DNA from 2 places in the Staphylococcus sp. mip270_02 genome. Region 2 is predicted to be linked to the other one. Evidence: a T-box and tRNA genes for the amino acid it is inferred to sense, from the RefSeq annotation. Region 2 holds a T-box; the other holds one or more tRNA genes.
What was found. A T-box is a leader RNA that pairs with one kind of tRNA and senses whether it is charged. The one in region 2 lies ahead of ACW5YJ_RS07665 (valine--tRNA ligase), so its partner is inferred to be a tRNA-Val.
Positions count from the first base shown of each region.

Region 1 (15,138 bases), 190 kb from region 2:
AGCACAAATTTCTGTCAGTCTAGATGATGAAATCTAATTAAGTAGCAAAGTTATACTATTTACTCAAAGTTATAACCATTATTTCACCACCTATTTTATTATAGGTTATATATAGTTGTTAATTCAAAATTCTTAATATCATAAAAAGAAAACACACTGTCAGTTAAAATGGCAGTGTGTTTATTAGTTAAGAATATATCTTTCGATGTGATTACAAGACATTACTTAGTTGATAACAACAATTGATTTTTTACGGTATATTTACTTCGGTTCAACCATATCTTCTGGTTTAATCCATTGCTCAAACTGTGCTTCTGTTACATAGCCTGATTGAATTGCAGATTCTTTTAAAGTTAAGCCTTCTTTGTGTGCTTTTTTAGCAATACTTGCTGCTTTCTCATAACCAATGTGTGGGTTTAAAGCAGTAACTAACATAAGCGATTGATTTAAGTAATTATCGATATTTTCAGGAATTGGTTCTATTCCGACAGCACAGTTACTATTAAATGTGTCCATACCATCTGCTAATAAATAAATAGATTGTAGTGTATTTAGTAAGATAACAGGTTTATATACATTTAATTCAAAGTTACCTTGTGAACTACCAATTCCTACTGCTGTATCATTCCCCATAACTTGTACAGCAACCATTGTTAACATTTCACATTGTGTAGGATTTACTTTACCTGGCATAATCGATGAACCTGGTTCATTTTCAGGTATTGAGATTTCTGCCAATCCTGCACGTGGGCCTGATGCTAACCATCTAACATCGTTAGCAATTTTCATTAAGTCTGTCGCAAGCGCTTTTAAAGAACCATGTAATTGTACTACCTCATCATGTGCAGTTAATGCATGGAATTTATTTTCAGAAGATACAAATGGATAACCTGTATTTTCTGCGATGAATTTAGCGACTTTGTCACCAAATTCAGGATGGGCATTAATACCTGTACCAACGGCAGTTCCACCTATTGCTAAATTTAAGATATGTGCTTTTGATTCAGTTAATAATGTTTCACATTTATCTAACATATAACGCCAACCACTAATTTCTTGTCCTAAACGGATTGGGGTAGCATCTTGTAAGTGTGTACGCCCTATTTTAATAATATCGTTGTATTGTTCTTCTTTTTGTTTAAATGTGTCTCTTAAAGCTTTTAAAGCAGGCTCTAGTTTCGTTTCTACTTCGTTATATAATGCAACGTGCATTGCTGTAGGGAACGTATCATTAGAACTTTGTGATTTATTGACATCATCATTAGGATGAATAGACTCATCGCTACCTTGCTCTTTTAAATAAGTATTTGCCACAAAGCTGACAACTTCATTAACATTCATATTACTTTGCGTACCACTACCTGTTTGCCAAACTACTAAAGGAAAATGATCATCTAATTCTTTATTTAATACACGGTCACATGCATAAACAATTGCATCTTTTTTAGCATCCGATAATTTTCCTAATTCATGGTTAGCTAAAGCGGCACCTCTTTTTAATTGAGCAAATCCATAAACGACTTCAATTGGCATACGTTCTTTACCAACAGGGAAGTTACGTTTACTTCTTTCTGTTTGTGCACCCCAGTATTTGTCTGACGGTACTTCTATTTCACCGAATGTATCATGTTCAATTCTAACTGACATTTATAAATCTCCCCTTCATTAATCTTAGTTCGTTTTAAGTATAGCATTAATCATTTTAAACGGGCAATCGTATTATATAGCGTTTTCATAATAAATTCATTTTTCTTAAAAACATAATTTTTACCAACTCTTTCTTCTATCTCTTCGATAAATAGTTTCTTCTTATATAAAAAAGAAAACCTCGAATATTTCCGAGGTTTTCTACTTAAAAATGATGAGTCATTATAGTTATTTTGTAATATTTACGTTTTTAAACTGTTCTTTAGCAGCTTGAATAATACCAATAGCAGTTAAAATTAACAGTATTGCACCGATTACCATAGTTACTGGACTTATCGTTATTAGAAAACCTAAAAAGCCATCTAAATTACTATAAAACTCTCCTAGCGGCTTAAACAATAAAACAGTTACGATCATACAACATAAAACGCTGATAATAATACCTGTTTGATTACCTTTAACAAATGTTGAAGCATTAACCTGATCTACAAGGCCACGTGACAGATTTATCTGCAATTTAATAATTTTAAATAATACAGGTAAATAGATAGCACCTATTGCCATTGGGAAACCTTTAATTGATACTAAGTTAACAATTACTGCAACTATCATGATATATTTCCATTGCTTACTTAACATATATAAATCTCCTTAAATCAATAATGATTTAATCATACCATATTAACTTTTAACATTGCATTGCTTTTTGTAACTCGCACTATAATCTAATTTGCAATAAGTCAACAACAATATAGAACTTTCCATCTGCATTCTATTTCTTCATCTATAAATACACATGTTATCGTAAGGTTACTATTATTAGCTAAAACAAGTGATACACTTTTTAATTGTAAAATACTATGTGACATACAAAAACCCGAAACACTAATTATGTCTCGGGTAGCTATATATTAATCATTAAGATCAGAACGTACTTCAGTATCATGTGATTTATCTAATTTATCTTCATCATTTTCTTCTGAAATTTGTTCCATCTCTTTGCCTAATTCAACAACATCATCGTAATCGTCGACCATTTCATTCTCGGGTACTAAAGATTCGTTTGGTTGTTCATCTGAATTCTTATTTTTTGTCATTTGAATCACCTCACATTTGTTTATGCAAAACGTGCTGTGAAATAATGTCTAACATCTTCTGGTAAACCTTCTGCAGCCGCTTCATCTAAAATTACATTAACCATACGGTGAGCTTTTAAATCTGACGGTTCAAAACTTGTTTTACCATTTTCTTCATAAAGTTTATGAACTACTTCTTTTTTCTCACTACCAGTAATGATTAAAATTACTTCACGTGCAGAGAAAAGACCTTGATTGATACTTACGTCCAAATTACCTTTTGTATCAATAGAAAGTACTTGTGTCACTAATTTGCCTTTGTTTTCTTTAGTTTTAATCTTATCTTTAATAAATGACTCAGTATCTTCACTAAATGATACATTATATATTTGACCTTCTGGTACTCCTAACGCTTCAAAATAAGATTTCTTATCATCATAATCTAATATATTTATTTGACTGAAATCTACTGCGTTTTTATCTACATTTTTCTTTAATTCATCCAATACAGGAGCATTGTCACTAGCAAGATGTACACCTGCGATAGTTGTTGGATTATTGTTAAATTGTTTTCTTAAAATATCTGCAGCATATTCAGCTACAACTTTTTCGTTTTCTAAAACTTTAAAGTTCATTGCCATAGTAATTACACTCCTCTTTTTCTATTAAGACGGTTCTAGCATTATTTTTATTAATACCCTACATAATGTTTCTGTAAACCAGTACTTTATTAAACTAAGTGACGATTCGTCCAAATAGCCATTATAAGACTTATTATCATTATACAAAGCTTTTAGTATATTTTCATTCATTTAGGTAAGTATTAATGCAACTCTGGAAATTTCTGTTGTCTCAAGGCTTCATAAATTAGTAAAGAAGCAGTGTTTGAAAGGTTCAGAGATCTAATATTATCATTCATAGGTATACGAAGTGCAGTATCTGCATATTTCTCTTTTACCCAGTCAGGTAAGCCTGTTGTTTCTCGACCAAATATGAAAAAGTGGTCATGCTCTGTATTTGTAAAATCAAAGTCTGAATATGTTTTTTCTCCAAATTTTGTTAACAAATAATATGTTCCTTCAGTGGCTTCAAAAAATTCTTCTATACTTTCATGATACATGATGTTTACAGTTTTCCAATAATCTAGTCCTGCACGTTTTAACATTTTATCATCTGTACTAAATCCTAATGGTTTAATTAAATGTAAATTGGTATATGTTCCTGCACAAGTTCTTGCAATACTACCAGTGTTGCCTGGTATTTGCGGTTGAAATAATACGATATGGTTTGTCATGCTATTGTTCTCTCCTCATTTCTAATCCTTTTAACATTTCTTGTTGAACTTCTTCTAGTTCATTTTGGTATTGTTGTTCAATAAAACTTCTAGCATCTTCGCCCTGTATTTGTCCAATTGCCCAATACGCAGTACCTCTAATCATTGGACGAGGATCATTTAATGCTACATCTTGTAAGTCAGGAATAGCACTCTCTTCTTTAAAATGTGCTAACGCTACTATCGCATTACGCTGGATTGGCTTTTTGCCTCTCCAAGCACCTGCTAAATGACCATACGTATTTTTAAATTCTTTATTACTCATTTTTAGTAATGGTACTAATCTTGGTTTTAAAATTTCAGGTTCTAAGACAATATCTTCATGCTGGGTGTTAATACCTTTATTTCTTGGACACACTTGCTGACAAGTATCACATCCGTATAGCCTATTACCTATTTTATAACGATATTCATCTGCTAAATATCCTTTTGTTTGAGTTAAAAAGCTAATACATTTTTGACTATTTAACTGACCATCTCCAACTAGTGCACCAGTCGGACAACGGTCAACACAAATGGTACAATCTCCACAACTATCCAGTAATGGGTCATCTGGTGGAAAAGGCACACTTACAAGCATTTCTCCTAAATATGTCCAAGTTCCTAGCTCAGGGTTGATTACAAAGCCATTTCTACCAACATAGCCTAAACCAGCACGCTCTGCCACAGCTCTATCTGACAATGCTCCTGTATCTACCATTGACTGGATTTCAACACCATCTACTCTATCTCTCAAGTAGTCGGCTAGTTTATCCAAGCGTTTTCTCATAATAGAGTGATAATCTTGCCCCCATGAAGCACGAGCAAACATACCTCTTCTATCTCCTCTAGTACTTTTAGGTGCGCCCTTTAATTTATTAGGATAACCTACCGCAATCGCTATAATGGAACGTGCAGTTGGTAATGTTAATTTCGGTTCAGTCCTCAACGCTATATCTGATTCTTCAAAACCTGATGCATAACCTTTAGCATGATAGTCAACTAATTTTTGTTTCATTTCATCAAATGGATCAGCAGTGGTAAAACCGATACTATCAATACCTATCGTATGTGCATAGTCAATTACATCTTGTTTTAATTGATTTAAATCCATTTATTCTTACACCCCACATTAAAAACATACATCCTACAGTTTAACACATTATTTCGTGTTAAGAGTATGCGCAAATTCAATTTTTATTACCAAAAATAAAAACCAAGCAAATAAGTAATTGTATTATCATAATTACTTAATCTACCTGGCTTTAACAAAAATTTATAATACTCTACTTAAGAAGTTTTTAGTTCTTTCATGTTGTTGTTGCTCAAATATTTCTTCCGGAGTACCTGATTCAACGATAACACCATCTGCCATAAATACTACTTTATCACTCACATCTCTAGCAAAATTCATTTCATGAGTTACAACAACCATTGTCATACCTTCTTTTGCAAGATCTTTCATAACTTTCAAAACATCACCAACCACTTCTGGGTCTAATGCTGAAGTAGGTTCGTCAAAAAGTAAAACTTCTGGATTCATGGCTAATGCTCTAGCAATAGCAACCCTCTGTTTTTGTCCACCTGACAATTGTGAAGGATATGCATCAGCTTTATCACTTAATCCTACTTTATCTAGTAATTCCTGAGCTTGTTCCTTTAAATTACTTTGCTTGTCTTTTTTTAATAAACTTGGGGCTAAAATGATATTATCTATTACTTTTTTATGTGGGAATAGGTTGAAGTTTTGAAATACCATCCCCATTTGTTGACGTAATTTTTCTAACTCTGTATTTTTACTCGTTAAGCTATGATCTTTAAATATAACCTCACCACTTGTAGGTGTTTCTAATAAATTCATACAACGCAGCAATGTACTTTTCCCACTACCTGAAGGTCCAATGATAGCTACAACTTCTCCCTGATTCACTGACATATCAATACCTTTTAAAACTTCATTTTTACCAAAAGTTTTATATAAATTTTTAATATTAATCACTAACTTTCATTCTCCCTTCAAAGAAATACATCACTCTAGATAGTGTGAATGTAAGTATAAAGTATAAGACTGCTGCCACTAATAATGGTGTGAATGGATCAAATGAAGCACCTTGTACTACTTGAGCGTTAAACATGATTTCACTTACACCTATTACAGAAACAATTGATGATTCTTTAATTACAGTTACAAATTCATTACCTAACGCTGGTAATATCTTTTTAATCGCTTGAGGTAATATAACTGTTTTCATAGTTTGACCGTAAGTAAGCCCTAAACTACGTGCAGCTTCCGTTTGTCCTTTATCTACCGCGTTAATTCCTGCTCTTATTATTTCGGCAATATAAGCAGAACAGTTAATTACAAGCGCAATCATACCGCAAATTAAAGCTGAAATATCTAAACCAAGCATCGCTGTGGTACCAAAATAAACTAAAAATACTTGTACTAACAATGGCGTACCTCTTAAAAATTCAATATAAGCTGAAGCTATCCATCTAAGTACTTTTATCTTACTAAGTTTTATTAATGCTATAATAGCTCCAAAAACAGTCCCTAATAACACTCCCACAATTGAAATTAAAATAGTGTTTTGAATACCTTTTAAGAAAAAGTTGCCATACTTGCTAAAGAAGTTACCATCATCTTTCTTCATTGCTTCTGCAGCTGAATCTTTATAATCTGCAATTAAGTTTTTATCCTTAACTTCTTTAATACTAGAATTTAATTTTTCCATTAATTTAGGAGCGTTTTTTGGTGCAGCAATTGCAGTACTTTTAGTTCCTTCATTAAATTTCACTCCATCAGCAAAAGTTAAATCTTTATTTTGTTTTAAATACGCTTCTGCCACTGGGCCTTCAATGACCATGCCGCTAACTTTTCCACTTTTTAATGACATGATGACTTCTGGAACTCTAGTCAGTGATTGAATTTGAGCATTTTCAATATCTGATTGAGCGATTTTTTCCTGTTGCGTTTGCTTTTGAACCCCTATTTTTTTATTAGTAAAATCATCAATAGTTTTTAAGTTATCAGTATCGGATTTTTTTATAATCATTTTTTGTTGAACCGTCATATAAGGATCAGAAAAGTCTACTTCCTTTTTACGTTCTGGTGTAGGTGTCATACCAGAAATAATTAAATCTACTTTCCCAGTTTTAATAGCTCCCAGTAAACTATCAAATTGCATATTTACAATTTTTAATTTTAAATCATTGTCCTTTGCTACTTTTTTAGCTAATTCAATATCTATTCCCGCGTATTCAGTTTTGCCATTAACATTATGTTCGAATTCATAAGGTGCATAATCCGCGGACAAACCGACTCTTAACTCACCACGCTCTTTTATTTTTTCCCATTGATCATCTTGCGCTTGTGCATGAGCTGTAGGGTTTATATAACTTATTATGGCACTAAAAATAATTATAAATACCATAAAGCTTTTTAATATGTATTTCATTTTCGTATCCCCTCTCTATAATATCAATTATTATACACAATAACGTAATATTATTCAACAGCAAATTTAAAAATTATTGTTATATCGCACTTCCTTTAATTAAAATAAATTATTATGCAAAAAATATGTATAAAAAAAGCGGTTAGAAATCAAAATTTTAGTAATGATTTCCTAAACCGCCCTATTAAGCACCTCAAAGAGTGATATAACATATACTTTCCTTTATTTTGGTATAGGTATAAGTATATGCAAAATTTAAATTATTTGTTTTAGTTTATAGCGTTTGATACGCCTATTGTCTCGGGATTTCGAATCTGTAAATTTCATCAGAATATTTACCAATGAATTTTTTACATAATTCATGTACAAAAAACGCTGATACAAAAGGTATGATAAAGTAACCAAAAACAAGTAGAATAATGTTGGTCGTCGGATCTCCATCCATACGATTAAATGCGTTTATTGGTCCTACAAGGCCTGTATATCCAAATCCAGCAGACATTGGTGTGCCATGTATACCTATGAAATAAGCAATCAAGCCACCAATTATACCGTTTATAGTTAATGGAACTGCAATAATTAAATGTTTAAAATAAACCGGTATCATCATTTTTGCAGCACCGATTATTAGAACTAAATTCACGCCAGCGCTATTAACTCTAATTGAACCAAATAAAAATGTTACACACGCAGCAACTATCCCCATATTTGCAGCCCCACTTCCTAATCCTGATAAACCTATGGCAGTTGCAATAGCTACAACAGATATTGGCGTTACCATTAATAATGAATAAGTAATACAAATTAATATCGACATTAACATTGGATTAAGTTCTGTAAACGAACTAACAAAATGCCCTAAACCTTTAGTAACATTTGATACGTAACTTAGCGTATATAATCCAATAACGCCACTTATTACAGGTATTAACACTGGTAAAATAATCATTTCTAATGAACCTAGTTTATCGCGTAATAATAAATATAAAAAACATGCAACAATAACGACGAGAATAGTGTTTATAATATCACCGATACCATTTAACACAAATCCTCCAGCTGTAATTTTCACGGCACCACTACCTAACATAGCAGAGACACCAACCATTGCAGCACCTGCACCATTAAACTTAAATTGATGTGCTGCCAAAACGCCAATGATAAATGCCATAAATGACTGAATTAATACTACAAGTTGATATATTGATTCTAGTAATTGATTACCATCTTTAAAAAACTTTAATAACTCTCCTAATAATGCATTAGGTAATAAAGCAATTACTACTCCTGCACCAACAGCTTGTAAAATATTACTAAAAAATTGTTTTCCATTTGATTCTGAACTTTTATACTTAACCATCAAATTATGTCCTCCAAATATAACATTAGACTAATAATATTACACATTGTATTAAACTACAATATTAACTTAAGCATAGTAATAATTAATTTTAAAGGTTCTATAAGTATAGAGATTTACAAAAAAACTTCTATATTAATAAAAGAAATGACATATGACTAAATTTAAAATACAATATTTAAATTTACTTCTATTTAAACTTAAAGAAAGTAAAAAAAAAAGAAACATCATTAAATGATGTTTCTAAAGTGTTAGTTATTTTATTAGTACCGGCGGTCGGGATCGAACCGACACTCCAAAAAGGAACGGGATTTTGAGTCCCGCGCGTCTGCCAATTCCGCCACGCCGGCTCAATAGCTCATACGAGACTATTTATTAATCATCATTTATATCTGTAAATATTATACAACTTCTAAATGGCATAAATACATTATATTACTAACTACATTTGTCGTCAATAGATTTATTAAATAAACCTGTAATTGCTAGGTTTAAGTACAATAATTTAAAATGTAAATTGTAAATTTTGTCACTATTCAACTTCAAAGCTTTAAGCATAATAACTTAGATAAATGTTAAAAATTAAGTAAAAGTTAAAATCTATAAAACATGAATTTCCTCTATATAATTATATAGAGGAATTAAAAAGATCAAAGTAAAATATTAATGCTAATCAGTTATGACTTCACTCTCAACTTCATGAATCATTTGTGTAATTTGATTATATTCATTCAAAACAGCAACTTTTGGGGCATGTGTAGAAAGCTCTTCTTCCTTCAGTTGAACATAACTCATAATGATTACCACATCATCCACTTCAACTAATCTAGAGGCCGCGCCATTCAAACAAATCTTACCACTACCTCGTTCACCTTCAATCACATATGTTTCAAACCTTGCCCCATTATTATTATTTACAATAGCTACTTTTTCATTAGGTAATATATCAACTGCTTCTAATAAATCTTTATCTATAGTAATACTACCTACATAGTTTAAATTTGATTCCGTAACTCTCGCTCTATGAATTTTTCCATTCATCATTGTTCTAATCATTATATACAATCTCCTACCACAAAATATTTATAATAATGTATGTTGTTTAAATTAATAGTACAAAATACTATTATGATTATTCATATTACCATATTATATAGAAATTGCTACAAATATTAGAATTTAAAATAAGATTACATGTTAAGACAAAAAAGATATAAAAAAACTTCCCATAAGGAAGAATAAATGGAGCGGAAGATAGGACTTACACCTATATCTCATTCCAGGAAGGAATGTGTTCTGAGAGTTGAACTACTCCCGCTTAATTATTAAATTATGGAGCGGAGGATAGGACTTACACCTACACCACGTTCCGGGAAGGAACGTATTCTGAAAGTTGAAATACCCCCGCTTAATTACTAAATTATGGAGCGGAAGATAGGACTTACACCTATACCTCATTCCGGGAAGGAATGTGTTCTGAGAGTTGAACTACTCCCGCTTAATTATTAAATTATGGAGCGGAAGATAGGACTTACACCTATACCACGTTCCGGGAAGGAACGTATTCTGAAAGTTGAAATACTCCCGCATTTTGATGAAGGCGGCAACCGGATTTGAACCGGTGATAAAGGTTTTGCAGACCTCTGCCTTACCACTTGGCTATGCCGCCAATAAAAAACTGGGCTAGCTGGATTCGAACCAGCGCGTGATGGAGTCAAAGTCCATTGCCTTACCGCTTGGCTATAGCCCATTAATATAGAGGGCGGATGATGGGAATCGAACCCACGAGTGTCGGAACCACAATCCGATGCGTTAACCACTTCGCCACAACCGCCATGGCAGGGGCAGTAGGAATCGAACCCACATCAAAGGTTTTGGAGACCTCTATTCTACCGTTGAAATATGCCCCTATTAAATTAAAAATAAATGGTGGAGGGGGGCAGATTCGAACTGCCGAACCCGAAGGAGCGGATTTACAGTCCGCCGCGTTTAGCCACTTCGCTACCCCTCCTAAGAATGGTGCCGGCCAGAGGACTTGAACCCCCAACCTACTGATTACAAGTCAGTTGCTCTACCAGTTGAGCTAGGCCGGCTTGCATAAAATGGTTCAGGACAGAATCGAACTGCCGACACATGGAGCTTCAATCCATTGCTCTACCAACTGAGCTACTGAACCATAATTAAAATGGCGGTCCCGATGGGATTCGAACCCACGATCTCCTGCGTGACAGGCAGGCGTGTTAACCGCTACACTACGGGACCTTTAAAAATTGCGGGAGGCGGATTTGAACCACCGACCTTCGGGTTATGAGCCCGACGAGCTACCGAACTGCTCCATCCCGCGATAATAATATTAATGGCGGAGGAAGAGGGATTCGAACCCCCGCGAGCCGTTAAGCTCCTGTCGGTTTTCAAGACCGATCCCTTCAGCCGGACTTGGGTATTCCTCCACAAATATTAGCTAAAATTAAATTATATTCAATTATGATAAAAATGGCGGAGGAAGAGGGATTCGAACCCCCGCGGGCCGTTAAGCCCCTGTCGGTTTTCAAGACCGATCCCTTCAGCCGGACTTGGGTATTCCTCCAAAATTATATGGACCTTGCAGGATTCGAACCTGCGACCGAACGGTTATGAGCCGTTAGCTCTGACCAACTGAGCTAAAGGTCCTAAATATAATTTACAACTAATAATTAGTGGCGGTGGAGGGGATCGAACCCCCGACCTCACGGGTATGAACCGTGCGCTCTAGCCAGCTGAGCTACACCGCCGTTGTATTTATGTTGTATTATTAAATATGGTGGAGACTAGCGGGATCGAACCGCTGACCTCCTGCGTGCAAAGCAGGCGCTCTCCCATCTGAGCTAAGCCCCCATATATATTTTAGGTTTATCGGGAAGACAGGATTCGAACCTGCGACCCCTTGGTCCCAAACCAAGTGCTCTACCAAGCTGAGCTACTTCCCGTAAATTAATGCGCCCAATAGGGGTCGAACCTATAACCTCTTGATTCGTAGTCAAGTACTCTATCCAGTTGAGCTATGGGCGCATAATTTTATAGGATTATGCCGAGGACCGGAATCGAACCGGTACGGTGATCTCTCACCGCAGGATTTTAAGTCCTGTGCGTCTGCCAGTTCCGCCACCCCGGCAAAAATAATGGAGCAGAAGACGGGATTCGAACCCGCGACCCCGACCTTGGCAAGGTCGTATTCTACCGCTGAACTACTTCTGCATATGCGGGTGAAGGGAGTCGAACCCCCACGCCGTAAGGCGCTAGATCCTAAGTCTAGTGCGTCTGCCAATTCCGCCACACCCGCGATATTAAAATAATGGTGAGCCATAGTGGGCTCGAACCACTGACCCTCTGATTAAAAGTCAGATGCTCTACCAACTGAGCTAATGGCTCTTTAAAATGGTGCCGGCCAGAGGACTTGAACCCCCAACCTACTGATTACAAGTCAGTTGCTCTACCAGTTGAGCTAGGCCGGCTATTAAAAGTAATAAATGGTGGAGGATGACGGGTTCGAACCGCCGACCCTCTGCTTGTAAGGCAGATGCTCTCCCAGCTGAGCTAATCCTCCATATAAATTGCCTGGCAACGTCCTACTCTTGCGGAACGTAAGTCCGACTACCATCGGCGCTAAAGAGCTTAACTTCTGTGTTCGGCATGGGAACAGGTGTGACCTCTTTGCCATTGTCACCAGACAATGAAATGTATGAAATTATACATTCAAAACTAGATAGTAAGTAAAATATGATTTAACCAAAACAAAACAATTTAAAATTTGATTAAGTCTTCGATCGATTAGTATTCGTCAGCTCCACATATCGCTATGCTTCCACCTCGAACCTATTAACCTCATCATCTTTGAGGGATCTTATAACCGAAGTTGGGAAATCTCATCTTGAGGGGGGCTTCATGCTTAGATGCTTTCAGCACTTATCCCGTCCATACATAGCTACCCAGCGATGCCGTTGGCACGACAACTGGTACACCAGAGGTATGTCCATCCCGGTCCTCTCGTACTAAGGACAGCTCCTCTCAAATTTCCTACGCCCACGACGGATAGGGACCGAACTGTCTCACGACGTTCTGAACCCAGCTCGCGTACCGCTTTAATGGGCGAACAGCCCAACCCTTGGGACCGACTACAGCCCCAGGATGCGATGAGCCGACATCGAGGTGCCAAACCTCCCCGTCGATGTGAACTCTTGGGGGAGATAAGCCTGTTATCCCCGGGGTAGCTTTTATCCGTTGAGCGATGGCCCTTCCATGCGGAACCACCGGATCACTAAGTCCGTCTTTCGACCCTGCTCGACTTGTAAGTCTCGCAGTCAAGCTTCCTTATGCCTTTACACTCTATGAATGATTTCCAACCATTCTGAGGAAACCTTTGAGCGCCTCCGTTACTCTTTAGGAGGCGACCGCCCCAGTCAAACTGCCCATCTGACACTGTCTCCCACCATGATAAATGGTGCGGGTTAGAAATCCAACACAGCGAGGGTAGTATCCCACCAACGCCTCCACGTAAGCTAGCGCTCACGTATCTCAGGCTCCTACCTATCCTGTACAAGCTGTGCCGAATTTCAATATCAGACTACAGTAAAGCTCCACGGGGTCTTTCCGTCCTGTCGCGGGTAACCTGCATCTTCACAGGTACTATGATTTCACCGAGTCTCTCGTTGAGACAGTGCCCAAATCGTTACGCCTTTCGTGCGGGTCGGAACTTACCCGACAAGGAATTTCGCTACCTTAGGACCGTTATAGTTACGGCCGCCGTTTACTGGGGCTTCGATTCGTAGCTTCGCAGAAGCTAACCACTCCTCTTAACCTTCCAGCACCGGGCAGGCGTCAGCCCCTATACATCACCTTACGGTTTAGCAGAGACCTGTGTTTTTGATAAACAGTCGCTTGGGCCTATTCACTGCGGCTCTCCTGGGCGTTAACCCTAAAGAGCACCCCTTCTCCCGAAGTTACGGGGTCATTTTGCCGAGTTCCTTAACGAGAGTTCGCTCGCTCACCTTAGAATTCTCATCTTGACTACCTGTGTCGGTTTGCGGTACGGGCACCACAATTCTAGCTAGAGGCTTTTCTCGGCAGTGTGAAATCAACGACTCGAGGAAACAATTTCCTCTCCCCATCACAGCTTGACCTTAAGAGTGCCGGATTTGCCTAACACTCAGTCTTACTGCTTGGACGTACAATCCAATAGTACGCTTCGCCTATCCTACTGCGTCCCCCCATCGCTTAAAACGAATTATGGTGGTACAGGAATATCAACCTGTTATCCATCGCCTACGCCTATCGGCCTCAGCTTAGGACCCGACTAACCCAGAGCGGACGAGCCTTCCTCTGGAAACCTTAGTCAATCGGTGGACGGGATTCTCACCCGTCTTTCGCTACTCACACCGGCATTCTCACTTCTAAGCGCTCCACATGTCCTTGCGATCATGCTTCAACGCCCTTAGAACGCTCTCCTACCATTGTCCTTACGGACAATCCACAGCTTCGGTAATATGTTTAGCCCCGGTACATTTTCGGCGCAGTGTCACTCGACTAGTGAGCTATTACGCACTCTTTAAATGATGGCTGCTTCTAAGCCAACATCCTAGTTGTCTGGGCAACGCCACATCCTTTTCCACTTAACATATATTTTGGGACCTTAGCTGGTGGTCTGGGCTGTTTCCCTTTCGAACACGGACCTTATCACCCGCGTTCTAACTCCCAAGTTAAATTGATTGGCATTCGGAGTTTGTCTGAATTCGGTAACCCGATAAGGGCCCCTCGTCCAAACAGTGCTCTACCTCCAATAATCATCACTTGAGGCTAGCCCTAAAGCTATTTCGGAGAGAACCAGCTATCTCCAGGTTCGATTGGAATTTCTCCGCTACCCACAACTCATCCGCTCACTTTTCAACGTAAGTCGGTTCGGTCCTCCATTCAGTGTTACCTGAACTTCAACCTGGTCATGGGTAGATCACCTGGTTTCGGGTCTACGACCAAATACTCAACGCCCTATTCAGACTCGCTTTCGCTACGGCTCCACATTCACTGCTTAACCTTGCATCAAATCGTAACTCGCCGGTTCATTCTACAAAAGGCACGCCATCACCCATTAACGGGCTCTGACTACTTGTAAGCACACGGTTTCAAGTTCTATTTCACTCCCCTTCCGGGGTACTTTTCACCTTTCCCTCACGGTACTGGTTCACTATCGGTCACTAGAGAGTATTTAGCCTTGGGAGATGGTCCTCCCGGATTCCGACGGAATTTCTCGTGTTC
Region 1 covers NZ_CM132934.1:1,431,011-1,446,148, reverse strand. The annotation lists gene ACW5YJ_RS06780 (RluA family pseudouridine synthase) at 1-37, shown strand, start outside; gene fumC (class II fumarate hydratase) at 262-1,647, opposite strand; gene ACW5YJ_RS06770 (hypothetical protein) at 1,876-2,286, opposite strand; gene ACW5YJ_RS06765 (SAS053 family DNA gyrase inhibitor) at 2,559-2,744, opposite strand; gene ACW5YJ_RS06760 (sugar phosphate isomerase family) at 2,765-3,364, opposite strand; gene trmL (tRNA (uridine(34)/cytosine(34)/5-carboxymethylaminomethyluridine(34)-2'-O)-methyltransferase TrmL) at 3,547-4,017, opposite strand; gene queG (tRNA epoxyqueuosine(34) reductase QueG) at 4,019-5,149, opposite strand; gene ACW5YJ_RS06745 (amino acid ABC transporter ATP-binding protein) at 5,312-6,034, opposite strand; gene ACW5YJ_RS06740 (ABC transporter substrate-binding protein/permease) at 6,027-7,493, opposite strand; gene ACW5YJ_RS06735 (PTS sugar transporter subunit IIC) at 7,786-8,853, opposite strand; tRNA gene ACW5YJ_RS06730 (tRNA-Leu) at 9,121-9,203, opposite strand; gene panD (aspartate 1-decarboxylase) at 9,523-9,909, opposite strand; tRNA gene ACW5YJ_RS06720 (tRNA-Gly) at 10,097-10,171, opposite strand; tRNA gene ACW5YJ_RS06715 (tRNA-Gly) at 10,187-10,261, opposite strand; tRNA gene ACW5YJ_RS06710 (tRNA-Gly) at 10,277-10,351, opposite strand; tRNA gene ACW5YJ_RS06705 (tRNA-Cys) at 10,452-10,522, opposite strand; tRNA gene ACW5YJ_RS06700 (tRNA-Gln) at 10,532-10,603, opposite strand; tRNA gene ACW5YJ_RS06695 (tRNA-His) at 10,615-10,687, opposite strand; tRNA gene ACW5YJ_RS06690 (tRNA-Trp) at 10,690-10,763, opposite strand; tRNA gene ACW5YJ_RS06685 (tRNA-Tyr) at 10,781-10,864, opposite strand; tRNA gene ACW5YJ_RS06680 (tRNA-Thr) at 10,871-10,946, opposite strand; tRNA gene ACW5YJ_RS06675 (tRNA-Phe) at 10,957-11,029, opposite strand; tRNA gene ACW5YJ_RS06670 (tRNA-Asp) at 11,040-11,115, opposite strand; tRNA gene ACW5YJ_RS06665 (tRNA-Met) at 11,124-11,197, opposite strand; tRNA gene ACW5YJ_RS06660 (tRNA-Ser) at 11,211-11,303, opposite strand; tRNA gene ACW5YJ_RS06655 (tRNA-Ser) at 11,348-11,440, opposite strand; tRNA gene ACW5YJ_RS06650 (tRNA-Ile) at 11,450-11,523, opposite strand; tRNA gene ACW5YJ_RS06645 (tRNA-Met) at 11,551-11,624, opposite strand; tRNA gene ACW5YJ_RS06640 (tRNA-Ala) at 11,652-11,727, opposite strand; tRNA gene ACW5YJ_RS06635 (tRNA-Pro) at 11,746-11,819, opposite strand; tRNA gene ACW5YJ_RS06630 (tRNA-Arg) at 11,828-11,901, opposite strand; tRNA gene ACW5YJ_RS06625 (tRNA-Leu) at 11,919-12,004, opposite strand; tRNA gene ACW5YJ_RS06620 (tRNA-Gly) at 12,013-12,087, opposite strand; tRNA gene ACW5YJ_RS06615 (tRNA-Leu) at 12,091-12,172, opposite strand; tRNA gene ACW5YJ_RS06610 (tRNA-Lys) at 12,186-12,261, opposite strand; tRNA gene ACW5YJ_RS06605 (tRNA-Thr) at 12,269-12,344, opposite strand; tRNA gene ACW5YJ_RS06600 (tRNA-Val) at 12,361-12,436, opposite strand; rRNA gene rrf (5S ribosomal RNA) at 12,446-12,560, opposite strand; rRNA gene ACW5YJ_RS06590 (23S ribosomal RNA) at 12,641-15,138, opposite strand, start outside.
Region 1: it has a tRNA-Val gene. The T-box ahead of ACW5YJ_RS07665 (valine--tRNA ligase) is inferred to sense a tRNA for this amino acid. The anticodon was not compared.

Region 2 (15,138 bases):
GTTACAAACAATCTCTTTATCATTTTATATTAATGCTACGAAACAAGTACCCTTAGGTAATATTTTTGATGTGTTTTTTGCATTGGCATGGTTGATTATTTCTATTTCTATTGTGATTAGTGTTATTAAACAAATAGATTTTTCAATTTTTTTATTCAATTTAATTGGTTTTATATTTATTGCGATGAGTACTTTTCAACCAATGCATTACCATGGTACAGGTGAAAAATTAAACCTAATCAACGAATTGCTTATTGTCCATGTCACATTTGCAATTATTAGTTACGCCCTATTTGCTTTTGCTTTTGTAAATAGCATTTTATACTTAATTCAGTATAAAAATTTAAAACAAAAACGATTTGATCAAAAATATTTTAGAATAGCAAGCGTTGCTACGCTTGAGCAAATTGTATTCTATAGTAGTTTAATTGGTTTTTTATTTATCATTTTAAGTATTATCTTAGGTGCTCAGTGGGGATTCAATGCTTTAGGATTAAATATTTTGATTGATCCTAAAGTGGTTATGTCGATAGTTATCACTTTGCTATATGGCATTTATATCATTTTTAGAGTGAAGCATATGTTAACTAAACATAAATTAATTTATTTTAATATCATCTTATTTTGTTTGAGTATGATAAATTTATTTTTTGCTTCACATGTTTCTGATTTTCATCAATGGACAGGGATATAATTATAAAAATTAAATGATAAATAGTTGTATTTTTAGGAGGTTGCGCATGATGCGTAAGTTAGTCGTTGGTTCAAGAAGAAGTAAATTAGCTATGACACAAAGCCAACAGTTTATAGATAAATTAAAAGCAATAGAGCCTGAGTTAGATATTGAGATTAAAGAAATAGTAACAAAAGGTGATCGAATAATAGATAAACAGCTATCAAAAGTTGGCGGCAAAGGATTATTTGTTAAAGAAATACAAAACGAATTATTCGACCATTCAATTGATATGGCGATTCATTCTTTAAAAGATGTACCAAGCGTTATACCTGAAGGTTTAACATTAGGTTGTATACCAGATCGTGAAAATCCATATGACGCCTATATAGCTAAAAATCACATTAAATTGGATGAACTTCCAGATAATAGTATTGTAGGTACTAGTTCGTTGCGCCGCGGCGCACAAATTTTGGCAAAATACCCGAATTTACAAATAAAATGGATTCGAGGTAACATTGATACGCGATTAAGTAAATTGGAAACTGAAGATTATGATGCTATTATTCTTGCTGCTGCTGGTCTTAAACGTATGGGATGGTCTGATGATATCGTCACGACTTACTTAGATAAAGAAACATTAATCCCTGCAATTGGACAAGGTGCCTTAGGTATTGAGTGTCGTTCAGATGACAAAGAGTTACTAGATTTATTAAGCAAAGTTCACAACGATGATGTAGCTTCATGTGTGACTGCTGAAAGAACATTTTTAACTCGTATGAACGGTAGTTGCCAAGTGCCTATCGGTGGCTATGCAACTAAAGAAAGTGATGGTACAATTGAGTTCACTGGATTAATTATGTCGCCTGATGGCAAAGAACGTTATGAACACACAGAGCGTGGTACAAACCCAGTTGAACTCGGGGAAAAAGTTACTGAAGTATTAAATGCGCAAGGCGCTTACGAAATAATTAAAGCACTAAACGAAGAACAATAATCCTTCGAGGTGAAAATGATGAGACCAGTTATAGTTATGACACAAACCAGTGAATTTAAAAGAAATGATGCATGTATCATACACAGACCATTTATCCGTGTAGAGGCATTATCATTCGACTTAAATTTATTGAATGTGAACTATGACTGGCTTATTTTTTCGTCCAAAAATGCGGTGAAGTTTTTTCAACCATATCTAAAACATGTTAATGTGGGTAAGATAGCAGTTATTGGTGAGAAAACTGCGAACTACTGTAAGTCATTGGGATTGGAGGTATCTTTCTGCCCAAAAGACTATTCTCAAGAGGGATTTCTTGAGTCGTTTTGTGCTGAAGAAGGTAGTAGAATATTGTTGCCTTCCAGTAATGCGGCAAGGTCTTTGTTACAAGATGAACTATATAATCAAAATTATATAGTTCAGAAAATTGACTTGTATAAACCAGTTCCACATACTGATAATATCAATGATGTTAAAATGATGATTAAAAAAGGTGAAATAGATGCTGTAGCTTTCGCAAGCTCATCAGCTGTACGTTATTATTTTAATCATGAAATGACAGTGAACTTTGACCATTATTTTGTAATTGGTCTACAAACATTGGAAACATTACATCAATATCATGCTAAAGGCACGGTATCAGAAATTCAAACGCTAGAATCATTAGTTAGCAAAATAATAGAAAGTTGGGAAACAAATGCAATTTGATAGACACAGAAGATTACGTAGTAGTAAATCAATGAGAAGTATGGTACGTGAAACACATATAAGAAAAGAAGATTTAATTTATCCTATTTTTGTTGTAGAGCGTGATAATGTTAAAGAAGAAATCAAATCAATGCCAGGTATATATCAAATAAGTTTAAATTTACTTGGTGAGGAAATTAAAGAAGCTTATGATTTAGGTATTAGAGGTATTATGTTTTTTGGTGTACCAAATGAAAAAGATGCTGTAGGTACAGGCGCTTATGATCATAACGGTATCATACAAGAAGCCACTAGAAAAGCAAAATCAATGTATAGTGATTTACTAATTGTAGCAGATACATGTCTATGCGAATATACAGACCATGGACACTGTGGAGTGATTAATGAAGAAACGAAAGATGTCGACAATGATAAATCATTACCATTACTAGTAAAAACTGCAATCTCTCAAGTTGAAGCAGGAGCTGATATCATTGCTCCAAGTAATATGATGGATGGCTTTGTAGCAGAGATTCGTGAAGGCTTAGATCAAGCAGGTTATCATAATATACCTATTATGAGTTATGGGATTAAATATTCATCAAGTTTCTTCGGGCCATTCCGTGATGCTGCTGAATCTGCACCACAATTTGGCGACCGTAAAACATACCAAATGGATCCAGCAAATCGTAGAGAAGCTTTAAGAGAATTAGATAGTGACTTAAATGAAGGTGCAGATATGATGATAGTTAAACCTGCATTAAGCTTTTTAGATATTATTAGAGACGTCAGAAATACAACAAATGTACCTGTCGTTGCATATAATGTAAGTGGCGAATATAGTATGACCAAAGCTGCATCAATTAATGGATGGATAGATGAAAAAGCAGTGGTTATGGAACAAATGATTTCTATGAAACGTGCAGGTGCAGATATGATTATCACTTATTTTTCAAAAGATATTTGTCGATATTTAGATGAAGAACAATAGGAGGATGGATACAATGCGTTACAGTAATTCTGAAAAAGCAATGGAAGCAGCAGAACATTTAATGCCTGGTGGTGTAAATAGTCCAGTTAGAGCATTTAAATCTGTAGATACACCAGCAATTTTTATGGATCATGGTGAAGGTTCAAGGATATATGATATTGACGGCAATGCTTATATTGATTATGTACTAAGTTGGGGACCGTTAATTTTAGGTCATAAAAACAAGCAAGTTATTGATAAGATTCATGAGGCGGTAGATAAGGGTACAAGTTTTGGTGCTTCAACAACACAAGAGAATAAATTAGCAGAACTTGTTATAGATCGAGTACCATCTATTGAGAAGGTACGTATGGTATCATCTGGTACAGAAGCGACACTAGATACTTTGCGTTTAGCGCGTGGTTATACTGGAAAAAATAAAATCATTAAATTTATTGGTTGTTATCATGGTCATAGTGACTCTTTACTAATTAAAGCTGGTTCCGGCGTTGCGACTTTAGGATTACCAGATTCTCCAGGCGTGCCTAAAGGGATCGCTAAAAATACAATTACAGTGCCTTATAATGATTTAGAGGCAATTAAAGTTGCATTTGAAGAATTTGGTGACGACATTGCAGGCGTTATTGTAGAACCCGTTGCTGGTAACATGGGTGTCGTTCCACCGATTGAAGGCTTTTTACAAGGACTAAGAGATATTACAACTGAATATGGTTCATTATTAATTTTTGATGAAGTTATGACAGGCTTTAGAGTAGGATATAATTGTGCGCAAGGATACTTTAATGTGACCCCAGACTTAACTTGTTTAGGTAAAGTAATTGGAGGAGGTCTACCAGTAGGTGCCTTTGGCGGCAAAAAAGAAATCATGGACCATATTGCCCCAGCAGGTGATATCTATCAAGCTGGTACTTTATCAGGTAATCCTTTAGCTATGACTAGTGGGTATGAGACTCTTGTACAACTTAAACCAGAAACATATGATTATTTTAATAAATTAGGCGATCAATTAGAAGCAGGATTAAAAACAGTGTTTGCAAAACATAATGTGCCAATCACTGTAAATCGAGCAGGTTCTATGATAGGATATTTCTTGAATGAAGGGCCTGTTACAAACTTTGAAGAAGCAAACAATAGTGATTTAGAAATGTTTAGTCAAATGTACAGAGAAATGGCAAATGAGGGAGTATTTTTACCACCATCACAATTTGAAGGTACATTTCTTTCAACCGCGCACACCGAAGAAGATATTAAACAAACTATAGAAGCGTTCGATACTGCTCTAAGTCGAATTGTATAAAGTTTAAATTATGCCCGAACAACCAATGCGTTGATCGGGTTTTAATATGGATAGCTCAGTTAAGTATGACGATAACTACGAAAGTTGTGAGAACATGAGTAAACAATTAAGAAATAATATCATCGTTTTATTGCTAGCTATTTTATTAAGTCTAATCTTAAATGCAGCAAATATACTATTACCATTTATGTTTGGACCTATAATTGCAAGTGTCATTTGTGTTAGATGCTTTCACATGGAAGTTGAATGGCCGTTTTGGCTAAGTCAAATTGGATTGGTATTATTAGGTGTCCAAATAGGATCAACTTTTACCGAAAATGTAATCTTTGATATCAAAGATGATTGGCTGACTATTATATTAATCACAGTTATGCTATTAGGACTTGCATTAATAATAGCCTTTTTCTTTAAAAAAATTGCTAAGGTAAATACTGAAACTGCAATATTAAGTGTGATTCCAGGCGCGTTAAGTCAAATGCTTATAATGGCAGAGGAAAATAAGAAAGCGAATATTATGGTCGTCAGTTTAACACAAACATCAAGAATTATATTTGTTGTTATTCTTGTGCCATTTATTTCGTATTTCTTTCAAGACAGTGTTGGTAGTCATTCGTCAGGTGGTAGTATGGTCAATACACTAACCGAAGCATTGACTATTCCAAATATACTTTTATTAGCACTTGCAGTATTTTTAGTATATGTCATTATGGGGAAAATTAATTTTCCGACCAGACAATTACTTGCACCGATATTAGTACTTATATGTTGGAATTTATTAACTGGTGTTACATTTACCTTAGACAATTATATTATTGCTGCAGCACAAGTTATTTATATGATACGTATAGGTATACAAATTGCTAAATTATTAGACCAAATGAAAGGTAGAATCGCTGTAGCAATTGCATTTCAAAATATACTATTAATATTTTTAACTTTTGTAATGGTGCTATTTATTGCAATGGTTTCCGACCATTCTGTTAATGAATTGTTTTTAGGTGCTGCGCCAGGTGGTATGAGTCAAATCGTATTAGTTGCAATTGAAACTGGTGCAGATGTAGCATTGATTTCAAGTTATCACATCTTTAGAATATTCTTTATACTATTTCTAATTGCACCATTATTAAGTTATTTCCTAAAGTTTAGAAATAAATCACATTCTTAAAACTAAAGTCTTTATTTATATTTCTAACTTTTAGGATATTCCACTTTAATAATAAATAAAAATTTTTAATTAGTACTTCTAAATATGGAAGTGCTAATTTTTTTATAAAATACATAATGATAATTTGTGTGTTTATGTGTAATTTTGAATTTATAATTAAAAATTTGTTAAAAATTTTTAAAACATTCTTTACATTATTGCTCTAAGGAGTAAGCGAATACATTTTCTTTTTGGATCATTTGGCTTATTGACGTGCAATTAAAACGTGCTAAAATGTCTTATTGTGAGTAAAAGGAGTGTATGTATCATGAAATTTAATAAAAGGAAAATTAATACTGTAGACATTAACCAAGCGAAAAAAAGCGTATTTGCTACTGGCATTGGTAATGCTATGGAATGGTTTGATTTTGCATTATATTCATATTTAGCAGTGATTATAAGTAAAAATTTCTTTAGTCAAGTTGATAATGATGAAATAAAATTGATTTTTACATTTGCGACTTTTGCTATTGCTTTTTTACTTAGACCAGTCGGAGGTATATTTTTTGGTAAAATTGGTGATAAATATGGAAGAAAAATCGTTTTAACAACTACGATTATATTAATGGCATTCTCGACATTTTTAATAGGTATTCTACCTACATATGATCAAATTGGTATATGGGCGCCAATAATATTGTTGTTAGCTCGCATATTACAAGGTTTTTCTGTTGGTGGAGAATATGCTGGTGCAATGGTATATATTGCTGAATCTTCACCTGATAATAAGCGTATTAGATTAGGGAGTGGACTAGAGTTAGGTACGTTATCTGGCTACATACTTGCTTCAATATTAGTGACAATAATGTTTTGGTTAATACCAAGCAGTAGCATGGAAAGTTGGGGATGGAGAATACCTTTCTTCATTAGTATTCCTATTGGACTATTTGGCTTGTATTTGAGAACACATTTAGAGGAATCACCTATTTTTGAAAATGATTTAGCTGACAGTAAAGAAGAAACACAAAATATTTTACAAATAATTAAAGATAATAAACGTGACATTTTGTTATGCATTGTTTTTGTTGCTTTCTTTAATATTACAAACTATTTATTGTTAGGTTATATGCCTTCTTATTTGGATGAAAATGTAGGCATCAAAGATACGATTAGCACACCAATTACAGCAGTGGTACTCATAATCATGTTACCATTTGCAATAATGTTCGGTCGATTAGGCGATAAAGTTGGTAATAAAAAAATTATCAGTATAGGTTTAACATTAGGAATTGTATTTTCATTAATCTCATTCCAGTTTTTAAATAATGGTAATTTAGCCTTCTTATTTATGGGCTTATTAATGATCGGCATCGTGTTATCTGTATATGAAGGTACAATGCCGGGTACGTTACCAACATTATTCTTTACCAACGTTCGTTATAGAACGTTATCTTGGACATTTAACATTGCTGTATCCGTGTTCGGTGGAACTACGCCTTTAGTAGCTACTTGGTTAGTACATGAAACTGGAAACAATCTAGCGCCTGGCTTTTATTGGTTATTTGTTAGTATAATTGGACTTATAGTTGTAGTATTTTTATTTAAAGATACTTCAAAACAATCATTAAAAGGTTCTTATCCAACTGTTTCAAATGAAAAAGAATTTAAAGTGGCTGTTGAAAATCCTAAAGATTCATTATGGTGGTATTCAGAAAGCCAACAAGATAAATAACTTATTCGTTATAAAAAATGTACTTTTCAATGTTCTCATTTAATCCTACCAAATGAGAGCTATTGAAAAGTATTTTTTTGAAGTAAAAACATACTAAGATTGGCTATATTTATTCTATGGCCGGTATATAACTGTATGTAACCTATTACTTCTACAATGCTCAATTTTCAATTTGTTGAGCTAGTTTTACATAAAAAAGAATATATAAAATATATCCTTTAAGTATTTGAATATGATATTACGTATAAATTATTAAAAAAGAGGGATTACTTATGAAGGCAATGATAGTAAATCATTATAAAAACATTATTATATGTTTAGTTGGTACTTTTATAAATGCTATTGGCGTAAATGGGTTTTTACTAGGATCTAATTTAGGAGATGGAGGAACTGTTGGTATTTCTTTAGCCTTGAAATATTCACTGGGTTTATCACCAGCGTTAACTTCATTAATAATAAATATAGTACTTATTATTATTGGATGGAAATATTTAAGTAAAACAGTAGCAATATATACAGTCATATCTAATACAGCGTTGTCATTGTTTTTAGAGTTGACTAAAAGCGTGAATTTAGGGATTGATGATTTTGTAATTAATTCGGTGTTTGGTGGAGCGATAATTGGTATAAGTGTAGGATTAGTATTGTCTACAGGAAGTACAGTAGGTGGACCAGCTGTTATCGCTAGAATACTTAATAAATATTTTGGTTTTAAAACGTCTAAATCTATATTTTTATTAGACAGTTTAATAGTTTTATCATTTTTAATTGTTCTACCTTTAAGAAATGTGTTATTTACGATTATTATGTTATTTATTACTGAAAGAGCAACATCTTTTATCATTGAAGGTTTTAATCCTAAAAAAGCAGTAACTATTATTTCTGAAAAAAATGAAATGATAGCAGATAAAATTAATAATTTCACCGGAAGAGGAACTACAATATTGCCTAGCAAAGGGGGATATTCAAAAAATGAGACAGGCATGCTTTATGTAGTAGTTCATCAATCTCAAGTTACTAAAATTAAAAATTTAGTTTACCAAGAAGATAAAAAAGCATTTTTAGTTATACATGATGTAAGAGATGTATTAGGTAGTACGTTTATTAATAACATCACATAAAAATATACTAAGTAGTTGATTCTATTAGCTTTTTATATGAATTATTAAGTAATATTATGATGCAAAATCAATGTGTTTTTTTATTATCAGGAAAAATAACTTTTTTTACTGTTGCGACTGAAGGCATTGACCGAAGTATAGCGGAAAAGTATTGAACAGATGAAGAAACATTTAAAACTGATACTGATGCTTCATCTAAAGAAGTAGAAAACATAAAAAGTAATGTTAATCAAATTAACCCAAGTGTTCAAGGTGCAAAACATGTTACAGTTGAAAATGAAGAATCAGTAACATATCTATCTGATGCTGAAGTTGATCAATAATTAGTAAAGCAAGGTTTAATAGAATCTAAAGTTTCGTCTAATAAAATGGTCACAGAAGCAGCTAAAAAAGCGGAGTTACTAAAGCTACATACGGAATAAATGGCACAATGAATCTATATTTGTCTCCTGCAGCAACAACTAATTTATTACGAATTGGAACAGTCGAATCGGCGGCTTTCTTAGGAGCCGTTATATCAGTATCAGCAACAGGTGCGATTTCCAATTTTTCACATTCTGTTATTAGTATCTATGCTTCCAAAGCTGTAAATAAAAACGGTAGTGTAAATAATGAAAATTTTAGCGTTTATATTATACATCATAGTTATTACCTATTTGTGTGCTATTATTATACCCAAATATACTTCAAGCGATATACTATCAATTGTTTTAGTATTTATAATTTTGTGTTTGGCTAGTTTCTTAATAAAGCAGTTATTTAAGGATGGTTAATTTACTTCAGTAATTGCCTATATATTATTGTGTGTTACTAGTACATGTAAAGTTAGTAAACTATACGAATACGCAAAAGCCCACCTAAGTGAATAGGTGGGCATTTTTAAGGGCAAAAAAAGGCAGATTTTCGAGAAAAGGGCAAACACTGTGGGAAGATTGAAATTTAAATATTACTCAAAACCTTTGCCTTTATAATGATTGGGGTTGTTCGGGCACGTTTGTAAATGTGCATTATACAAACCAGCTGCTTCTAAAAAAGAAAAAACAGTAACAGGACCTAAAAATTTAAAACCATATTTTTTAAGTTGCTTTGAAAGTTTTGTAGCACGGTCATCTACTGTAACGCGTTCACTTGGTGTAGCATAGGCGCAATCAATCGGTTTATAATCTACAAAAGACCATAAAAAGTCACTAAAGCTTCCATAATCCTTTTCTATATTGAAATAACCTTGTGCTTGACTAATTATTGCTTCTATCTTTTTACGATTATGCACGATATTGGGAAAAGTCATTAATCGATCAACATCTTCAGTTGTCATTTTTGAAATTTTAGTTGGATCAAAATTATAAAAAGCTTGTTCGTAAGATTCTTTTTTCTTTAAAATAGTTAACCATGAAAGGCCCGCATGTTGTGATTCAAGTGCAATTAATTTAAATAATTTCAAACTATCATAAATAGGTTGTCCCCATTCCTCATCGTGATAGTGGAGGTAAAGGGGATCTTTTGTTCCAAATGCGCATTCATTCATAAATTTCACTCCAGTGCATTGACTTATTTTAACATCCATTATACTATAATTAAGTAAAAGAATATTGTCTACTGGGAAGAGTAAATAAGCTGAAATTTAGAAGAGAGTACATGGTTGGTGTAAATGTACAATTTTACTTATTGAAGGTAGCCCACATTGAACTTTAGCTGAAATATAATACTTTTAAATAATTATAGTATAGGCTAAAGCGTGTTTGAGCGTTAATCATATAATTAAGTGCTTGAAATTATACTATAATTTCTTGAATTTAGGTGGTACCACGGAATAACCGTCCTATATTGATAGGGCGGATATTTTTATTTTTAAGGAGGATTTTAACGAATGGAAATGAAACCAAAATATAATCCGAACGAAGTCGAGTCCGGACGTTATGACCAATGGGTTAACAATGGTTATTTTAAAGCGACAGAAGATAGTTCAAAAGAGACATATACAATTGTAATCCCACCACCAAACGTAACTGGTAAATTACATTTGGGGCATGCATGGGATACTACATTACAAGATATATTAACGCGAATGAAACGTATGCAAGGCTATGATACTTTATATTTACCAGGCATGGATCATGCAGGTATTGCTACGCAAGCAAAAGTAGAAGCAAAGTTAAACGAGCAAGGTTTATCAAGACATGATTTAGGTCGAGAAAAATTCCTTGAACAAGCTTGGGATTGGAAAGAAGAATACGCTAATTTTATCAGAGAACAGTGGGCGAAACTTGGCCTAGGCTTAGATTACAGTAGAGAACGTTTCACGTTAGACGAAGGTTTAAGTAAAGCTGTGAAAAAAGTATTTGTGGATATGTATAATAAAGGTTTAATATATCGCGGTGAATATATTATAAATTGGGATCCAATCGCACGTACTGCTTTATCTGACATTGAAGTAATACATGAAGATGTTGAAGGTAAGTTTTACCATTTTAAATATCCATATGCAGATGGTGATGGATTTATTGAAATTGCTACAACACGTCCTGAAACAATGTTAGGTGATACTGCGATTGTCGTAAACCCTAACGATGAACGTTACAAAGATGTTATTGGGAAGAAAGTAATTTTACCTATCATTGGTAGAGAACTACCTATATTAGCAGATGAATATGTTGATATTGAATTTGGTAGTGGTGCAATGAAAGTAACACCAGCACATGACCCTAATGACTTTGAAATAGGAAATCGCCATGATTTAGAACGCATTATCGTAATGGATGAATCAGGCAAAATGAATGATAAAGCTGGTAAGTATCAAGGCATGGATCGATTTGATTGTCGTGAGCAATTAGTGAAAGACCTAGAGGCTGAAGACCTTGTTATTAAAATTGAGGCACATGAACATTCAGTAGGTCATTCAGAGCGTTCTGGCGCAGTTGTAGAACCGTATTTATCAACACAATGGTTTGTTAAAATGAAACCACTTGCTGAGCAAGCACTAGATAATCAAAAAACAGACGATAGAATTGATTTTGTTCCTGCACGTTTTGAAAAAACTTTTAATCGTTGGATGGAAGAAATTAGAGACTGGACAATATCACGTCAACTTTGGTGGGGGCATCAAATTCCAGCTTGGTACCATAAAGAAACGGGCGAAATTTATGTGGGTGAATCAGCACCTGAAGATATTGAAAATTGGACTCAAGATGAAGACGTATTAGATACTTGGTTCTCAAGTGCTTTATGGCCATTTTCAACATTAGGTTGGCCAGATACAGAAGCAGAAGACTTCCAACGTTACTTCCCAACTAATGCATTAGTAACTGGATATGACATTATCTTCTTCTGGGTTGCAAGAATGATATTCCAAGGTTTAGAATTTACTGGAAAACGTCCTTTTAACGATGTATTATTACATGGATTAGTCCGTGCAGAAGACGGTAGGAAGATGAGTAAATCACTTGGCAATGGTGTGGATCCTATGGATGTCATTGATGAATATGGTGCAGACAGCTTAAGATACTTCCTTGCTACAGGTTCATCTCCTGGTCATGATTTACGTTATTCTACTGAAAAAGTTGAATCTGTATGGAATTTCATTAATAAAATATGGAATGCTGCGAGATTTAGTATTATGAATATTGGTGAAGACTTTAAGGTAGAAGATGTAGACTTATCAGGAAACCTTTCTCTTGCAGATAAGTGGATTTTAACTCGATTAAATGAAACCATTGCAAATGTTACGGATTTAAGTGATAAATATGAATTTGGTGAGGTTGGTCGTACTCTTTATAACTTTATTTGGGATGAATTCTGTGATTGGTATATCGAGATGAGTAAGATACCTATGAACGGTGAAGATGAAGCGCAAAAGCAAGTTACACGTTCAGTACTTACGTATGTTCTCGATAACACAATGAGAATGTTACACCCATTTATGCCATTTGTTACTGAGCAAATATGGCAAAACTTACCTCATGAAGGTGAAACAATTGTAAACGCATCTTGGCCAAAAGTGAATGACGAACTCACATTTGATGACAGTAAAGAAACGATGCAACAACTTGTTGAAATTATTAAATCAGTTAGACAATCACGTCTTGAAGTAGATACGCCGCTTTCAAAGGCAATTCCAATCTTTATTAAAGCAAAAGATGATAATATCAAAGAGACATTGTTAAACAATTCGAATTATATTGATAGATTCTGTCATCCAAGTGAATTGACAATTGATATGGATATTGAAATTCCTGAAAAAGCCATGACCTCTGTTACGACTGCTGGTGAAGTTGTGTTACCATTGGAAGGTCTAATAGATATGGATAAAGAAATTGAGCGTTTAGAGAATGAACTCTTGAAATGGGAAAAAGAGCTCGATCGCGTGAATAAGAAATTAGCAAATGAAAACTTCGTCAATAAAGCACCTGAAAAAGTTATTAATGAAGAACGTGAGAAGAAACAAACATATCAAGAGAAATATGACGGTGTTAAATTACGAATTAATCAATTAAAAGCATAGGAGTCCTTAAAATGAATTACCTAGATAGCTTATATTGGATACATGAACGAACTAAATTTGGTATTAAACCAGGCGTCAAACGTATGGAGTGGATGTTGGATAGACTAAATAATCCCCAATTTAATATAAACGGTATTCATGTTGGTGGCACAAATGGCAAAGGGTCCACGGTGTCGTATCTACGTTCAGCACTTGTTGATAACGGATATGATGTGGGCACTTTCACATCGCCATTTATTGAAACATTCAACGAACGTATTAGTTTGAATGGTCTACCAATAAGTGATGATGATATTGTTAAATTAGTTCAAAGAGTAAAACCAGTAAGCGAAGCCTTAGAAGTGGAAACTGACCTTGGAACTGCAACCGAATTTGAGATTATTACAACGATGATGTTTTTATATTTTGGTGAAATCCACCCAGTTGACTTTGTAATTGTTGAAGCGGGATTAGGTATTAAAAATGATTCTACCAATGTTTTTAAACCAATCTTATCAATATTGACAAGTATAGGTTTAGACCATACTGATATATTGGGCGACACGTATGTAGATATTGCAAAAGACAAAGGTGCGATAGTAAAACCAAACACACCTATTATTTATGCTGTGAAAAACGAAGAAGCGCTTAAAGTTATTCGTGATTATGTTGAACAACAAAATGCTGAAGGAATTGAGTTGGATAGAGATATTAGTGTTATCTCTGAAGATGAAGAATTCACTTATCGCTATAAAGATTATGAACTTGAGACGCTTTTATTAAATATGTTAGGTGAACACCAAAAAGAAAATGCCGCGTTAGCAATTACCGCACTTATTGAATTAAATGAGTCAGATATCGTTGATTTAGATTTCAATAAAATGATTGATGGTATTGAATCGGTGAGTTGGACTGGTCGAATTGAACAAGTGAAAGAACGTCCTTTGATGATTGTCGATGGCGCACATAACGTTGAAAGTGTAGAGGCGCTAATAAGTACGATGAAAAATTATTATCACACTGAAAATATTGATATTTTATTTTCTGCAATCAAAGGAAAACCTTTAAATGCTATGGTGGATCAACTAAAAACGATTGCTTCTACATTCTATATAACAGATTTTGATTTTCCGAAAGCTTTAACAAAAGAAACGATTTTTGATGAAGTTCGATTTGATCAAAAAGTACTTGTTGATGATTATGTGAAGTTTATCGAATCATATGAAGGCGACGGTTTAATTATTACTGGAAGCTTGTACTTTATAAGTGAAGTAAAAGCTAAAGTTAATTTTAGTTAAATATATATTTAATAAATAAGCGAACGGTTCGATAGGTTGTTGAATCATTCGCTTATTTTTGTGTTAAATAAAAGAAAAATGATATCTAAATATAATTTTAATAAAGAGTAAAAGTTAGTTTGAAAATTTGAGGTTTGTCAATTTTTTGACGAGTCTATTTTGATTAAATTAGGTGACAAGCATTTCCTATTTTATTTTGTAATTATATGATAATATTTAAAAAAGGGGAGGTATTAGATTAAAATGACTGAAAAGAAATTCCCAAAAGATGCAATGCGTGTTTTAAAAGAAACAAGTCGTACTTTTTATATTCCGATAACTTTTTTAGAAAAAGAGTTAAAACATACGGTAGCATCTGCTTATTTAGTATTAAGAGCAATAGATGAAATTGAAGATCACGAGGAATTGGATAACGATTTAAAACATTCAATACTGATGCAAGTAAGTGAGTTATTTAAAGCTCCTTTTGATGAAGCGAAATACATGCAAATTCTTGAACCCGTGAAGGATAAAATGCCTGAAGTCACTTTAAGATTAGGTGAGTGGATAGAAGCTTGTCCAAATAAGACAGTATCAATTGTATTAGAGGCTTCTAGCGAAATGGCATTTGGTATGGCAAAATGGGCTAAAGCAAACTGGGACATCCATACCAAGGATGATTTAGATGATTATACATATTATGTAGCGGGACTTGTCGGTGTCATGCTCTCGCAATTGTGGGACT
Region 2 covers NZ_CM132934.1:1,625,089-1,640,226, forward strand. The annotation lists gene ACW5YJ_RS07615 (cytochrome C assembly family protein) at 1-694, shown strand, start outside; gene hemC (hydroxymethylbilane synthase) at 744-1,670, shown strand; gene ACW5YJ_RS07625 (uroporphyrinogen-III synthase) at 1,689-2,375, shown strand; gene hemB (porphobilinogen synthase) at 2,365-3,345, shown strand; gene hemL (glutamate-1-semialdehyde 2,1-aminomutase) at 3,359-4,642, shown strand; gene ACW5YJ_RS07640 (AbrB family transcriptional regulator) at 4,737-5,807, shown strand; gene ACW5YJ_RS07645 (MFS transporter) at 6,115-7,518, shown strand; gene ACW5YJ_RS07650 (YitT family protein) at 7,791-8,639, shown strand; gene ACW5YJ_RS07655 (hypothetical protein) at 9,024-9,185, opposite strand; gene ACW5YJ_RS07660 (DNA-3-methyladenine glycosylase I) at 9,586-10,164, opposite strand; T-box leader at 10,223-10,464, shown strand; gene ACW5YJ_RS07665 (valine--tRNA ligase) at 10,507-13,137, shown strand; gene ACW5YJ_RS07670 (bifunctional folylpolyglutamate synthase/dihydrofolate synthase) at 13,149-14,414, shown strand; gene ACW5YJ_RS07675 (squalene/phytoene synthase family protein) at 14,658-15,138, shown strand, end outside.